3 regions of the Carnobacterium alterfunditum DSM 5972 genome follow, and region 2 is predicted to be linked to each of the others. Evidence: a T-box and tRNA genes for the amino acid it is inferred to sense, from the RefSeq annotation. Region 2 holds a T-box; the other regions hold tRNA genes.
The links. A T-box is a leader RNA that pairs with one kind of tRNA and senses whether it is charged. The one in region 2 lies ahead of argS (arginine--tRNA ligase), so its partner is inferred to be a tRNA-Arg.
Positions count from the first base shown of each region.

Region 1: it encodes a tRNA-Arg, which carries the amino acid that the T-box ahead of argS (arginine--tRNA ligase) is inferred to sense. The anticodon was not compared.
Region 3: it encodes a tRNA-Arg, which carries the amino acid that the T-box ahead of argS (arginine--tRNA ligase) is inferred to sense. The anticodon was not compared.

Region 1 is NZ_JQLG01000004.1:206,093-210,739, forward strand. Features, by position in the region: gene BR50_RS01530 (hypothetical protein) at 1-154, opposite strand, end outside; gene BR50_RS01535 (TetR/AcrR family transcriptional regulator) at 475-1,107, shown strand; tRNA gene BR50_RS01540 (tRNA-Arg) at 1,226-1,299, shown strand; gene BR50_RS01545 (hypothetical protein) at 1,415-2,671, opposite strand; gene BR50_RS01550 (hypothetical protein) at 2,687-3,520, opposite strand; gene BR50_RS01555 (ATP-binding cassette domain-containing protein) at 3,517-4,206, opposite strand; gene BR50_RS01560 (GntR family transcriptional regulator) at 4,208-4,594, opposite strand.
Region 2 is NZ_JQLG01000004.1:2,444,669-2,449,315, forward strand. Features, by position in the region: gene BR50_RS11905 (aldo/keto reductase) at 1-174, opposite strand, end outside; gene BR50_RS11910 (phosphohexomutase domain-containing protein) at 236-1,762, opposite strand; gene argR (arginine repressor) at 1,799-2,254, opposite strand; T-box leader at 2,426-2,666, shown strand; gene argS (arginine--tRNA ligase) at 2,767-4,461, shown strand.
Region 3 is NZ_JQLG01000004.1:1,446,889-1,451,535, forward strand. Features, by position in the region: gene BR50_RS07255 (gluconeogenesis factor YvcK family protein) at 1-333, shown strand, start outside; gene whiA (DNA-binding protein WhiA) at 367-1,323, shown strand; tRNA gene BR50_RS07265 (tRNA-Arg) at 1,510-1,581, shown strand; gene clpP (ATP-dependent Clp endopeptidase proteolytic subunit ClpP) at 1,745-2,341, shown strand; gene BR50_RS07275 (thioredoxin domain-containing protein) at 2,516-3,052, shown strand; gene BR50_RS07280 (sugar-binding transcriptional regulator) at 3,346-4,383, shown strand; gene gap (type I glyceraldehyde-3-phosphate dehydrogenase) at 4,425-4,647, shown strand, end outside.

The sequences.
Region 1 (4,647 bases), 2.2 Mb from region 2:
TGATCATCTCATAAAATGCATTATAGTCTATTTTTGGATCTACTTCATGATCAAGAAAAACGTCCCCACTTTTTTCCAAAACAGCGGCATCCGTTGGAACAACTTCTTTATTTTGAACCCTGATCCATCTTTTCACTAATTTCCTTATTCCCATATTTTCCTTCCCACTCCTTAGAAATACTGACCAATATGTTCTTATAATTCAATTATAGCATATGTTTTTTAATTATTACGTACTTTTTTGGATCCTTTGCTTTTTTTGGGCCCTTTCATCAGGAAAAATATGAACAAATACTTACAAATAAGCGACTTGTCACTAAATGTCCACTTATTATTTTAGCAAATCTTATCTTTTCAATCTTCTTTTACTGTATACTACTAGTTATAAATATATATTTCTTGCTTTTTAATAGTTCGCTCAACATACATGGCTATCAATCTATTCAGTTTATTCTGATACGGGGAGGAATCTTTATGCGACAAGAAGAGGTAATCGATATACGCATTACACGAAGTAAAAAAGCCATATCTGATGCTCTCGTTGAATTAATAGAAGAGAAAGATTTCAAAACCATTACGATCACAGATATCGTCAATCAAGCTGGAGTGAATCGAGGAACTTTTTATAAACACTATGCTTATAAAGAAGATATTCTAAAGGAAATACAAGATGATTGTTTAGAAAAGTTTGCTGTTATGCTGAAAAATAACTATCAGGAAGTCTGCTACTCGAACTTAAAAACATTTCCTTTATCGGATGCTATTTTCACTTTTACCTATGCTCATCGTAATTATTTTCATTTTGCCGTTCATCATGCCGGTTTTTTAAACTTCCATTTGCAGTTCTCTGCAGTCCTAAAAGAATTCCTGATAGCAAAATTTTTCCCAACTGCCCGCTACTCACTAGAATCGCAAAACCTTCTAGGTGCATATATTGCAAATGGTATATACGGCTATTTAGTGGAATGGGATGAAAAAAATTACACTTCTTCGCCTGCTGAAATGGCCCAACAACTGACCAATATTTTTCTTTTAGACCGCAGCATTGTTAGTTTGCCCGTTCCGGAGCTCTCAGCGGATAAGGAAACGGTTGAAGAGACTCATTAAATCGCAGGTTTTTGAATGTGTAACCAATGATTGTGTTTTCTAGAGATCTATCTAATTTTTAATTTTTACAGGTAGACATTTATTTTAAACTATGAGAAAATAGAACCTGTGTTGAAGAGGTCCTATAGCTCAGGTGGATAGAGCAAACGTTTCCTAAACGTTAGGTCGGGAGTTCAAATCTCTCTAGGATCATCTGGTCAGAACAATTAAATATTTGACCCCAAAATAATATTCAAAAAAGAAGAACGGCCTTCCTTTCCATTTTACGAATGGGAAAGAGGTCGCTCTTCTTTTTTACTGTCTGCTATTAGTATTGAAATAAAATGCCGTAAAGGCCAAGCTCATCTCTTTTAACTGATTTACTGGCTTTCTCATCTATTGCACCTTCAAGAACCAGTTCTCCAGATCGACTATCAAAAGTCATGATCTGCATATCTTTGTCTGATGCATTAGAACTGCTTACAAAGAAAGCAAGGCCCTCATTTATTTGCATAGTCATACCCTCTTTTAAAGCTTTTTTTTGGGTCTTTGATAATGCAACAGATTCAACTTCAGTCAGTTCTTTTTGGTCCAACTGATACGCATAAATCGATAGACTAGTCTCATTGATTTTATATGTATACAAAGTCATGTTTTCAAGCGGCAGCGTATCTCCTAGTCCTTGACTGCCTACTTCTTTTGAAATATCAATCAAAAATTGTTCTCCTGTTTCTACATTCACCCCTATCAGACCATATACGGGCGGAGCTATTTCTTGCTCTCCTTGATTGATTTCCATTTCGATCTGCGTATCCTCTAGCACTACACGGTAAACTAAAAATTTCGCTGAAGCGATATCCGTTGCTTCATTGATCAATTCAACATATTGGACCTGCTTACCTGTTACATCTACTAGATCCAACTGGATTTTTTCGTCTTTTTCAATTTTTTCATTTGGTAGATCGATCGAATACAAATGCTGCTCATCTTGCATATCGTCTTTATTTGATGCGTAACCGTTTGTCACAACGATCAGTTTATTGTTTGCTACTTGAACATCTTCGACATAGATAGATACGTATTCAGTTGTTTTTGGAAAATCAACTGAATATGAAAGAACTTCCTCAGTCTTTTTATTTAATACTTCGATTTTGAATTCAGACTCTTCAGTAACGGATGAGAAGCGATTCGTCGTTATCTCCGCATAAGCTAAAATCGATTCATCTTCAAAAAAATTAGTTAAAAAATAATTTTTCCCTCGCATAAAGCTGCGGTACTTTTTTTGTAGCTGAGTCATTTTTTTATTGGCACTCACACTGCCTTGCAGTTGGTTCTGATAAGGCTGATTCGAGTAATAGGTCGTACCCTCTGGTGTGATTTCCAGATCTGTTCCTATCCCAAATAAATTATTTTCATGGTAATACCCTTCTATCGTCATATCCTCGATCAGTTCTTGATTACCTTTTTTTTCTGAAATCGTAAATTCCGGCTTTGTCTCTGCCGTAAAAATAGGTTGAATATAATAAATTCCAATCGTCAGAACGACTAATACTGCTATAACACTCAATTTTCCATAACGTTTCATCTTCTTCGCCTCCTTTTAAACCGTTACTCTTTTATGCAACAAGTAGTGACTTACCCAACTACTGATTGCTATTACGAGTATTCCTAAAACCACCTCTATGACAAGGATTTCACCTGGATAAAGCCAATCAAAGCCGAAGAACTCTCTGGCAATGACTGGTGATCCAAACAAGAGAAACAAGGTCCCTCCAAAAATCAGTCCCATTATCAGCCCTTTTAAACGAAAACTTCTTTCGAATAATATGGCCGTGAAACTTAAGAAAAGCAACGTGAACCCAACACCATAATAGCTGACAAATGATACAAATGATTTCGGTAAAAGGATCGAAAGATACAGCGATACTTCAATTATTTGTCGAACCGACAGATCCAGTCTAAACTCGCTTGCAACAAGCACTTCTAATAATTGGCTTTCAATCAGTAATAAAATAAGTTGTATCGAAACAAGTCCAAAAATCATCAAGGCAATCGTCGTTAATTTGGACCAAAAAATAGTCATACGGGAGGTTGGCAGCATCAATAACCGGTAGATAAACGTATTCTTCCCCATCCACTCGACATACCAGATAAAGAAACTATAAAATAATATCGCCGTTATACAGATGACGATCGGCAAGTAAAACCAGACATTATTGACGACTTCGAACATGCTTATTTCACCCGTTTCACTTAAAAACTGTGCTTTAGGGATCTTATTTTGATAGAGAGCTTCATTCAATTGATTTATGTACCCTCTGGATGCTGCAAAAACGGCAATCAACTGCGATACGACCGTCATCCCGATCAATACAGCATATAATTTTGCACAGCGGTTAAATTCAAAATTCACTAGTTTCAAGTACGTTTTCATGGTTGGAACACCTCTCTCATCACATCAACAACCGATTTTCCTTCCTCTTCACGAACTTGCTCTGCATTGAATTCCCGCAAGACTAGTCCCTCATCAATCAGCACGACTTTATCGATCAAATGTTCAATATCGTTGATTTCATGTGTCGTAATGATCACGCCGCGATCTTCAATCAAGTGACTAGTAAAAACAGCCGCAATTTGTTCTCGGCTAAATATATCGATACCTGAAAAAGGTTCATCCATCAACAAATAATCGACATCTAAAGCTAGCCCCAGCAGCAAATTCACCTTGGCTGTGTTTCCCTTAGAAAGCGAAGAGATCTTATCCTCTTTTGCTAGTTTGAAAAAGCCTAGTAATTCATCGGCTCGCTTTTGATTCCATGTTTGATAAAAATCGTTCATGAATTGCATAGCCTGTTCGATCCTGAATTCTGGCAGCATCGTCATCGTATCGGGAATGAGAGTGATTTTGTCATAACTATTTTTACTGATCTTTTCACCATCAATCAAGATCTCCCCGCTATTCATGGGAGTTAGGTTCATGATAGCGTTCAGTATCGTGGTTTTTCCACCACCGTTGATGCCGATAATACAAGTGATCTCACCCTTATCAGCAGTAAATGAAATACCCTTTAAAACCTTTTTTCGGCCAAATTTTTTCGTCAACTCTTTTACTTGGATCATTTTACTCCTCCTTTTCTCCTACAACTCCACCAACATACTTCTCTTTGATCAATCCAATGACTTTATCAAGCGGAACTCGGATCGGACGTATGGCCGAAATAAACGAGGAGATCGCTTCTTCTAACAGTTCATCTTGAACAGTACCCAAAATAGTTTGATTTCTTGTGATCCTGCTGGGTGAATTGCTCTCGGTATGGATCAAGCCTTGTCCCTCCATCTCTTTATAAGCTCGCTGAGCAGTGTTGGGATTGATCTTCAATTGATTAGCCAGTTCTCGTCTAGATGGAACTTCTTGACCAGGCACTAGTACTCCTGCTGCAATCTCTTCTTTAAAATGACGCACGACTTGCTCATAAAGCGGATCGCGTTTATTAAAATTTACGTTCATAACAGCCTCCTGTTTCTCTATATTTTCCTCTGACTGTATTAACTGTTTAATAC
Region 2 (4,647 bases):
TGCTTCATTTCCATAAATTTTAGCTGTATCAAAATGACGGTACCCTACTTCAACTGCATATTTAACCGCATTTACTAATTCAGCTTCATCTTTCATCAGAAATAATCCAAGACCTAATTTAGGTATCTTAACTCCATTATACAATTCAATACTTTCGACTAACGGTTCGCCCATTTTGAAACACTTCCTTCAATTCATTTTGACCTCTATTAGTCTAAACCATTTGATTTGGTTTCTACAAGCGAGACGAATCTAAATCTGTTTGATCATGAAAAAAAGTTTTGAGTCTTTCTCTTAATATCTTTATTGAACCTTCTTGGTCGCTTTCAAGATTTAAAACAAGTAGGGGCTCATGTAGACTCATTCTTAGCAACATCCAACCTGTACCATACTTTCCAGCAGTATTCACGCGGACGCCCTCTAAATTAGCTGGCTCAACTGACAAATCAGACTCTTTTTCGATAAATGATTGGAACGATTCCATCACTTTAGCACCTGTTGTCCGAATATCCTCAGGTAAGATTTTAAACCGCACTTCATCTGTTTCAACAGGTTGGTTTAAAGAAGTGATCAAATCTGAAAAACTTTTTCCTTCTTTTTGCAAATCAGCATCTGCCATAAGTATTTTTGCTACTAGATACGCTCCATCATCTAAGAAATAATTTTCTTTTAATGCTGCATGCCCACTTGTCTCAATCGCTAAACTAGTCGGGATGCCTTCTTTATTCAATTGGATCGCACGGTTGATCACATTTCGATAACCTGTAATGTAGCGGTCCTGCTTGCCTCCTAGAGATGTGATAAAGGTTTTTAAATGTTCAGAAGTTGCTGAACTCGTAACAATCGTCGTCCCTGGATTTTCTTTGATCAAAATGGCTGAAATAACGCCAATCAGATTGTTTCGATTCAGGGGTTCGCCTTTGCTGTCTACTAGTGCAGAACGGTCCACATCAGTATCAAAAATGACACCGATATCTGCTTTGTTTTTCAAAACGGCTTCTTGGATACTTTTCATGGCTTCTTTATTATCAGGATTTGGAATATGGTTAGGAAAATTCCCATCCGGTTCTAAATATTGGCTTCCTTGGATATTGGAACCTAATGGGACCAGTACTTTTTCAGCAAAAAAGCCTCCTGCGCCATTACCTGCATCGACAACAATATGCCTGCCGGTCAACGGTTTTTCATAGTGGTCTTTATGATTGATCCCCACACGGATCTTATCGACTAAATCTTTTGCATATTCATTCAATAGTGAACGAGCAGAAACTTTTCCTTGATTATTTTCCCACATGATATTTTTACGATCTGCGTGCTGTAAAATAAAATCAATGTCTTCATGTTCTGCTCCACCATCTTTTGTAAAGAACTTCAATCCATTGTATTCAAATGGCAAATGACTTGCAGTCACCATTACGGCTCCATCACATGCGTAAGAATCATATTTAGTAGACATAAACATAGCTGGAGTAGTAGAAAGTCCCACGTCTATCACATTTATCCCCGCATTAGTCAATCCTCTTGTAAAGGCCGTTTTTATACGCTCAGCTGACAACCGGCTATCATGTCCTACAGAAACTTTCAGCGGTTTATTTTCATCTTCTGTTGCTAGTTTCTTTACTTCTTTCAACCAGACAGCAAAACCATAAGCTATTTTTTCGACTCTTTCATCTGTCAAAGTTATTTCGTGCTCTGGCGTTCTTATTGCTATACCACGGATATCCGATCCATTTTGTAATGAGGTTAAATTAAATTCAGCCATAGCAGATCTATTTCCTCCTTTTGAAACGTCTCATTTTTATAGTTCGATCCATTTTTTTAAGTAATCATACATTTTTTTTGCATCTTCTTCATTTTTCGAAATAATTAAACAAGTATCATTGCCGCCTACAGTACCAACCATTTCTGGAAAATCAATGGCATCTAACAATGCCGCTACAACATGAGCATTACCAGGTATAGTCATCAAAACATTTGTAAACTGTACTTGCGTCAGTCTGATCACAACGTTCCCTAATGTAGATTGTAACTTTTCTTCATTAGACATTCGATTATTTTGGAATATCGTATACTTGACATTCCCACTAGATGAGGTTGTTTTCACTAAATGCATCTCTTTGATATCTCTAGAAATGGTTGCTTGTGTAGCTTCAACCCCTTCTTGCTTAAGATAATGCAATAACTCTTCTTGTGTAGCAATATCGTGATTCGTAATGATTTGTTTGATTGCTAATTGTCGATTTGATTTTTTCATACTGTAAAGCCTCCTTCTAATTAAACGATTCTTCTTTTTTAGTATACCAAACAAATGATGTATACGCTTATATTTTGTGATATTTTTACAAAATAATGAATAAAAATTCTATTCTTCAAAAACAATGGCATTCTCTTAACCAATTTGATATAATGAATGAAGTTAAATAATATATGATCTTTGATGAAGAGAGTACTGATAGAGAGCATTTTAAGCGAGTTGGGATGGTGTAAGCCAACAATGTGACCTTTTAGGAACCGCACTTTGGAGAGAATAAAATTGGGTTATCATTCAGTTCAACTGTATGGATTACTCAGCTTATCCGGTTTTGTTTGCCGTTATCTAAAAACAAGTGGTTTCGTCAATTGACAAAACAACAAGAGTGGTACCGCGGGAAAACCTCGTCTCTTTTTTGATTAGCATAGAATCAAAAAAGAGACGAGGTTTTTTATGTATAAACTATTATATAGTAAATTTTGAACGCAAAAGTCGTTCGCATAGGAGGAAAAAGAATGGATTATGAATTAATGGTTGCACAAGCTATAAAAGAACAAATTGGTGATGCACTACCCATTGAAAAAATTGTCAACTTATTAGAAAACCCAAAATCTGTAGAACATGGTGATATTGCTTTCCCTGCTTTCGCTTTAGCAAAAGCTTATCGTAAGGCTCCACAACAGATTGCTGCTGAATTAGGTGAATCGGTCAACTCCCCTATTGTAGAGAAAATAGAAGTTGTTGGACCTTATCTCAACTTCTTTTTAAATAGAAAAGAAGTGAGTGCTGCAGTATTAAATGAAGTTCTAGTGAAAAGTGGCCATTATGGCGATGCAGAAATTGGTGGAAATAGAAATGTACCCATCGATATGTCATCACCAAATATTGCCAAACCGATTTCAATGGGGCATTTGCGTTCAACCGTTATCGGGAATTCTTTAGCAAACATCTTAAAAAAAGTCGGTTTTAACCCTATTAAAATCAATCACCTCGGCGACTGGGGAACCCAATTCGGTAAACTGATCGTAGGGTATAAACTTTGGGGCAGCGAAGAAGCTGTCAAAAAAGATCCGATTGGTGAACTTTTAAACTTATATGTTAAATTCCATAAAGAAGCTGAAGAAAATCCTGAATTAGATAATGATGCTCGTGAGTGGTTCAAGAAATTAGAAGACGGCGACGAGGAAGCCCAAGAACTTTGGAGATGGTTCCGAGAAGAGTCTTTAAAAGAATTTAATTATATCTATGAGCGTTTAGACATCACTTTTGATTCTTTCAACGGCGAGGCTTTCTATAACGATAAGATGCAAGAAGTTATTGATTTGCTTGAAGAAAAAAATGTGTTGACCGTGAATGAAGGAGCTACTATTGTAGATTTAGAAAAATACAATCTAAATCCTGCATTGATCAAAAAATCCGATGGTGCGACTCTTTACATCACCCGTGACTTAGCAGCAGCGATCTACCGTAAACGGACATATGATTTTGCTTTATCTTTATATGCTGTCGGCAATGAACAAAGCAATCACTTTAACCAGTTAAAAGCTATCTTAAAAGAGATGGATTATGATTGGGCTGATGATATGCACCATATCCCATTTGGTTTGATCACACAAGGCGGTAAAAAGTTATCTACTCGTCAAGGGAAAATTGTTTTACTTGAAGAAGTTCTGGATGATGCCGTCGCTTCTGCACTTGAACAAATCGAAGAAAAGAATGCTGATTTACCAAACAAGGAACTGATTGCTGACCAAGTTGGGATCGGCGCTGTTATTTTCCACGATTTAAAAAATGATCGCTTAAATAATTTTGACTTCACCATTGAAGAAGTTGTTCGTTTCGAAGGAGAAACAGGTCCTTACGTTCAATATACAAGAGCTCGTGCAATGAGTATCTTAAAAAAATCTGGTTTAGCTGGTATCGATACGACAGTCAACTATCCTTTAGATGACGCTTATAGTTGGGAAATCATCAAATTGTTACAAGACTACCCATCTGTTGTCAAACGTGCTTATGAGAAATTTGAACCATCAGTTATCGCTAAACATGCGATTCATTTAGCTCAAGCTTTTAACAGATACTATGCAAACAGCAAAGTGCTTACAGATGATGCTCAAAAACCTGCTCGTTTAGCATTAGTTCAATCTGTCGCAACTATTTTAAAAGAAGATCTAAGATTATTAGGTGTACAATCTCCAGATCAAATGTAATATTCCAGAAGAAATTCCTTTTTAAACACCGACATCATTTTTTAAGTAATCAATATATATAACAAAAATAGGGTCTGTTCATCAATTTTCTGATGAGCAGACCCTTCTTCTTATTCTTAGCTAGTTATCCCGGTCTCTTTTTCATTCACGATTCGGATACGCAAAAAAGGAACTGAGACAATTAAA
Region 3 (4,647 bases), 1.0 Mb from region 2:
AACATAATGACTCAATTAGGTGAAACAGAGAATTTTACTGATGCAGATCATGTCAGCGTATTGCATAAGCACTTGGGTGAAAAATTTATTGATACAGTTTTGGTCAATATCGGTGAAGTACCAGAAAATTATATCGATGCTGAACGCTACAATGAATATTTAGTACAAGTAACACATGATTTTAAAAAACTTGCTGAGGAAGTTCCTTCTATTATATCGGATGATTTTCTTGAATTAAGAGATCAAGGAGTTTTCCACAATAGGGAAAAAGTTGTGGATGAATTATTTAAAATAGCTTTCGATAATAGACGCTTAGAAAGAAAAAATAGTTAGTAAATCAATTCAAAAAAGAAAGGAGGCTATTATATGTCTTATGCTTCAGAGGTGAAGAAAGAATTAACGCAATTAGAAGTTCACAGAGAGCATGCTAAAGCTGAATTAGCTGCGTTGATTCGTATGAATGGAACAGTTGGTTTGGTCGACAAAAAATTTATTTTAAATATTCAAACTGAGAATGCAGCAATTGCACGTAGAATTTATGTTTTATTAAAAGATCATTTTGATGTTGAAAGTGAACTGTTGGTTCGCCGGAAGATGAAATTAAAAAAAAATAATGTTTATGTCGTACGATTAAAACATGGAACTCAAGAAGTTCTTTCAGATTTATCAATTATGGAGGGAATGTTTTTGCATAGCCATGTTTCAGATGAAGTGATAGGCAATACACAAAAAGTCAAATCTTATCTACGCGGCGCATTTTTAGCGGGAGGATCGGTCAATAATCCAGAAACGAGTCGTTACCATCTTGAAATCTACTCAAGTTACGAGGAACATAATGATGATATCTGTCAAATGATGAATCAATTTAATATGAATGCTCGCACATTAGAAAGACGTAATGGATACATCACCTATTTGAAAGAAGCAGAAAAGATTGCCGATTTTTTAGCCTTGATTGGGGCAACTAGTGGTATGCTTAAATTTGAAGATGTTCGTATTATCAGAGATATGAGAAATTCGGTCAATCGTTTAGTTAACTGCGAAAATGCTAATTTAAATAAGACGATCGATGCTGCAGGTAAACAAATCGAAAGCATCAAGTTTATTGATGCTAGAATTGGATTAGATAAGATTCCAGTAAAATTAAGAGAAATCGCGCTTGTTCGTTTAGAAAATCCAGAAGTAACTTTAAAAGAATTAGGAGAAATGATCCCGAGCGGAACGATCAGCAAGTCTGGGATCAATCATCGATTACGCAAGTTAAACGAAATGGCAGAAAAATTAAGATCTAAAGACCTCGCGAAAATTGACAAAAGGAACTGAAAAAATTAAAACAAATGAATCTATTCAGTAAAGCAAAAAAATCTCTTTACGAGAAAATTCATGCGTCGTTAGTCTGGAAGTTCTGCTTGTCTTTTTATTATAACTGGGCTACACTATAATAGTTGGTATTTTGCTAACATCAGAGAATAATGGACCCTTCATTAGGTTAGCATTATTGTAGTAGTAGTCCCCTTAGTGTAATGGATATCACGTAAGATTCCGATTCTTAAAATGGGGGTTCGATTCCCTCAGGGGGCATTTTTGTGATTAGAGCAAAACTTCTAATCACTTTTTTTTATCAAAAAAATAACGAACAAAAAAATTGACCTTCATTGACCAATGGAGTAGAATACAGTTAGTAATGTATTGAGTCGATGTTTAGTCACTTAAAAGTAGTAAACAATTGAGGAGGAATCAAATTATGAACTTAGTCCCTACAGTAATCGAACAGTCATCAAGAGGTGAACGTGCCTATGATATTTATTCTCGTCTTTTAAAAGACCGTATTATTATGTTAAGTGGTCCAGTAGATGATGATCTTGCAAATGCTGTAATCGCTCAGCTGTTATTTTTAGATGCACAAGATTCTGAAAAAGATATTTATATTTACATCAATTCACCAGGAGGCAGTGTAACTGCTGGATTAGCAATTTTCGATACAATGAACTTTATCAAAGCAGATGTCCAAACGATAGCAATGGGTATGGCTGCGTCAATGGGAAGTTTCTTATTAACAGCTGGTACAAAAGGTAAACGTTATGCTTTGCCAAATGCTGAAATCATGATCCATCAACCATCAGGCGGATCACAAGGACAAGCAACAGAAATTGAAATTGCTGCCCGTCATATTTTGAAGACACGTGAACGTTTGAATAAAATTTTATCAGAACGTACAGGACAACCAATTGAAGTTATCCAAAGCGATACAGATAGAGACAATTATATGTCTGCAGAAGATGCAAAAGCATATGGTTTGATTGACGAAATTATGGAAAATAGTGCTGCTTTAAGCAAATAAGCAGAAACAATCTATGTGAGTAAACTAATTGAAGAATAAAATAAAAAAAGATTGGAGCAACGCTCCAATCTTTTTTTATTGATAGCCTTTTTAAAAAGAATAAGCCAAATCCTTTTAATTGACTTACTATAATCTGTATAATGAAAATAATTAGCGAATAAGGGAGGACTTTTAATGGATGTCAGCAATATAAAATCGGACAAGGTCAATACAACCACTGGAATTAAGGTTGGAAGTGAAAGTGCTCCAGTTAAAGTAATCGAATTTATTAACTTGGCATGCCCGTATTGTAAAATATGGTATGAGGATTCAAAAGATCTATTAACTGAGTATGTCTTTGCAGGTAAAGTACAGCGAATAATCAAACATTTTGATAAAGAAACAGCGGGGTTGAGAAAAGGAAATGTTCTGCATCAATATTTAGACTACTCTGATCCTGAGAAGGCACTTGAAGAAATAGATTTCTTTTTTGCTCACCAAAAAGAGTGGGGAAGATTAACGAATTCTGATGAGATCGCAGCATATGCAGTCGAAAAAAGAAACTTAACGCTTCAATCAAATGGAACTAAGGTTAAAGAAATCGTACAAGAAGCAAACGGAGCAGAGATTGTATTGGTTCCTACAGTTTTTATTGAAGAAGATATTTTTGATGAGAATATCAAACAACAAGAACTTAAAGGCTTGATCAAAGCGCGTATTGAACAAGTGTAGAAGTTGAGAGCAGTATTTTTTTGTGAAAAAGACATAATTCATTCAAACTTTCTTTGTGTAATTTAATGAAAAACTTAGAAACATAATAGTTGAAAGATAATCGGATAACTGTTACAATAATTGATGTGAGAGATGGTAATAGTGCTTTTCAGTACTATTGATTAATGATAATAAAACAGAACCAGGAAACTGATAGTTTAATTTTCATTTTGATTCTCTTGTTTTTTTAAGTAACAAGGGTCGCCAAACGACTAACGCGGTCACAAAGCGTCCAACGTAGAAAGAGGTCGCTCATGCAAAGCGTAGTATCCGTTATTGAAGAAGTCATTCCAGACATCATGTATACACTTCAGAATCGTTACCATATTTTGCGCAATGTTTTTTTATTAGGTCCGGTGGGCAGAAGAGTTTTAGCTGATCGTATGGGAATCACAGAACGTGTTTTACGTACAGAATCAGAAGGCCTTAAGAAGCAAGAGCTAATAAAAACTTCAAAAATGGGAATGGAATTAACTGAAAAAGGCGAAACCGTTTACCACCAATTAGACCAATTAATGGGTCAATTATTGGGAATGAGAGAGAAAGAAAAACAACTTGCCTCTTATTTGGAAATAGAACAATGTGTGATAATTTCCGGTGATATAGACGATCAGCCCAAATTACGTGAGGAAATAGGCCGTGCTGCAATGGAAGCTTTGAACTTTTTGCTTCCGGAAGGCGATAATATTATTGCTGTAATGGGCGGTACAACTATGGCAGAAGTGGCAAATCAAATGAATGAAACTCTTTCTCGAAAAAGAAAGCTGCTATTTGTTCCAGCTCGAGGCGGCTTAGGAGAATCACTTAATATACAAGCGAATTCGATCACTTCTTTGATGGCACAAAGGACAGGCGGCGAAAACCGTGTTCTGTATGTTCCGGAACAAGTAAGTGAAGAAACATATAAACCGCTCTTGCAAGAACCTGGAATCAAAAAAACGCTTAAGTTAGTAAATGATGCGAATTGTGTTTTGTTTGGTATCGGTGATGCAAAGCTTATGGCGGAACGCAGAGGAATGAATGAAGATGTTCTAGCTCTGATTAAAAATAAAGCGGCAGTTGGAGAAGCGTTTGGAGAATTTTACGATCAGTCTGGTGAAGTGGTATATAAAATACCCCGAATTGGAATGCAGTCAAAAAACCTGGCAAACATTGCTAGTGTGATTGCTGTAGCTGGTGGAAAATCCAAAGCTAAAGCAATTGAAGCTTACATGAAAAAAGCACCCGGTCATACGTGGTTGATCACAGATGAAGGTGCTGCTAATGAGATTTTAACAGGGATAACCCTTTAAAATAAATTTATTGTATGATTCCTAAAGGAGGAAATATATTTATGACAGTTAAAGTAGGTATTAATGGTTTCGGACGTATTGGACGTCTTGCATTCCGTCGTATTCAAGAATTAGAAGGTATCGAAGTGATTGCGGTTAACGACTTAACAGAACCAAACATGTTAGCTCATTTACTAAAATATGATACAACACAAGGCCGTTTCAATGGTGAAGTTGAAGTTAAAGAAGGCGGATTTACAGTTAATGGTAAAGACGTTAAAGTTT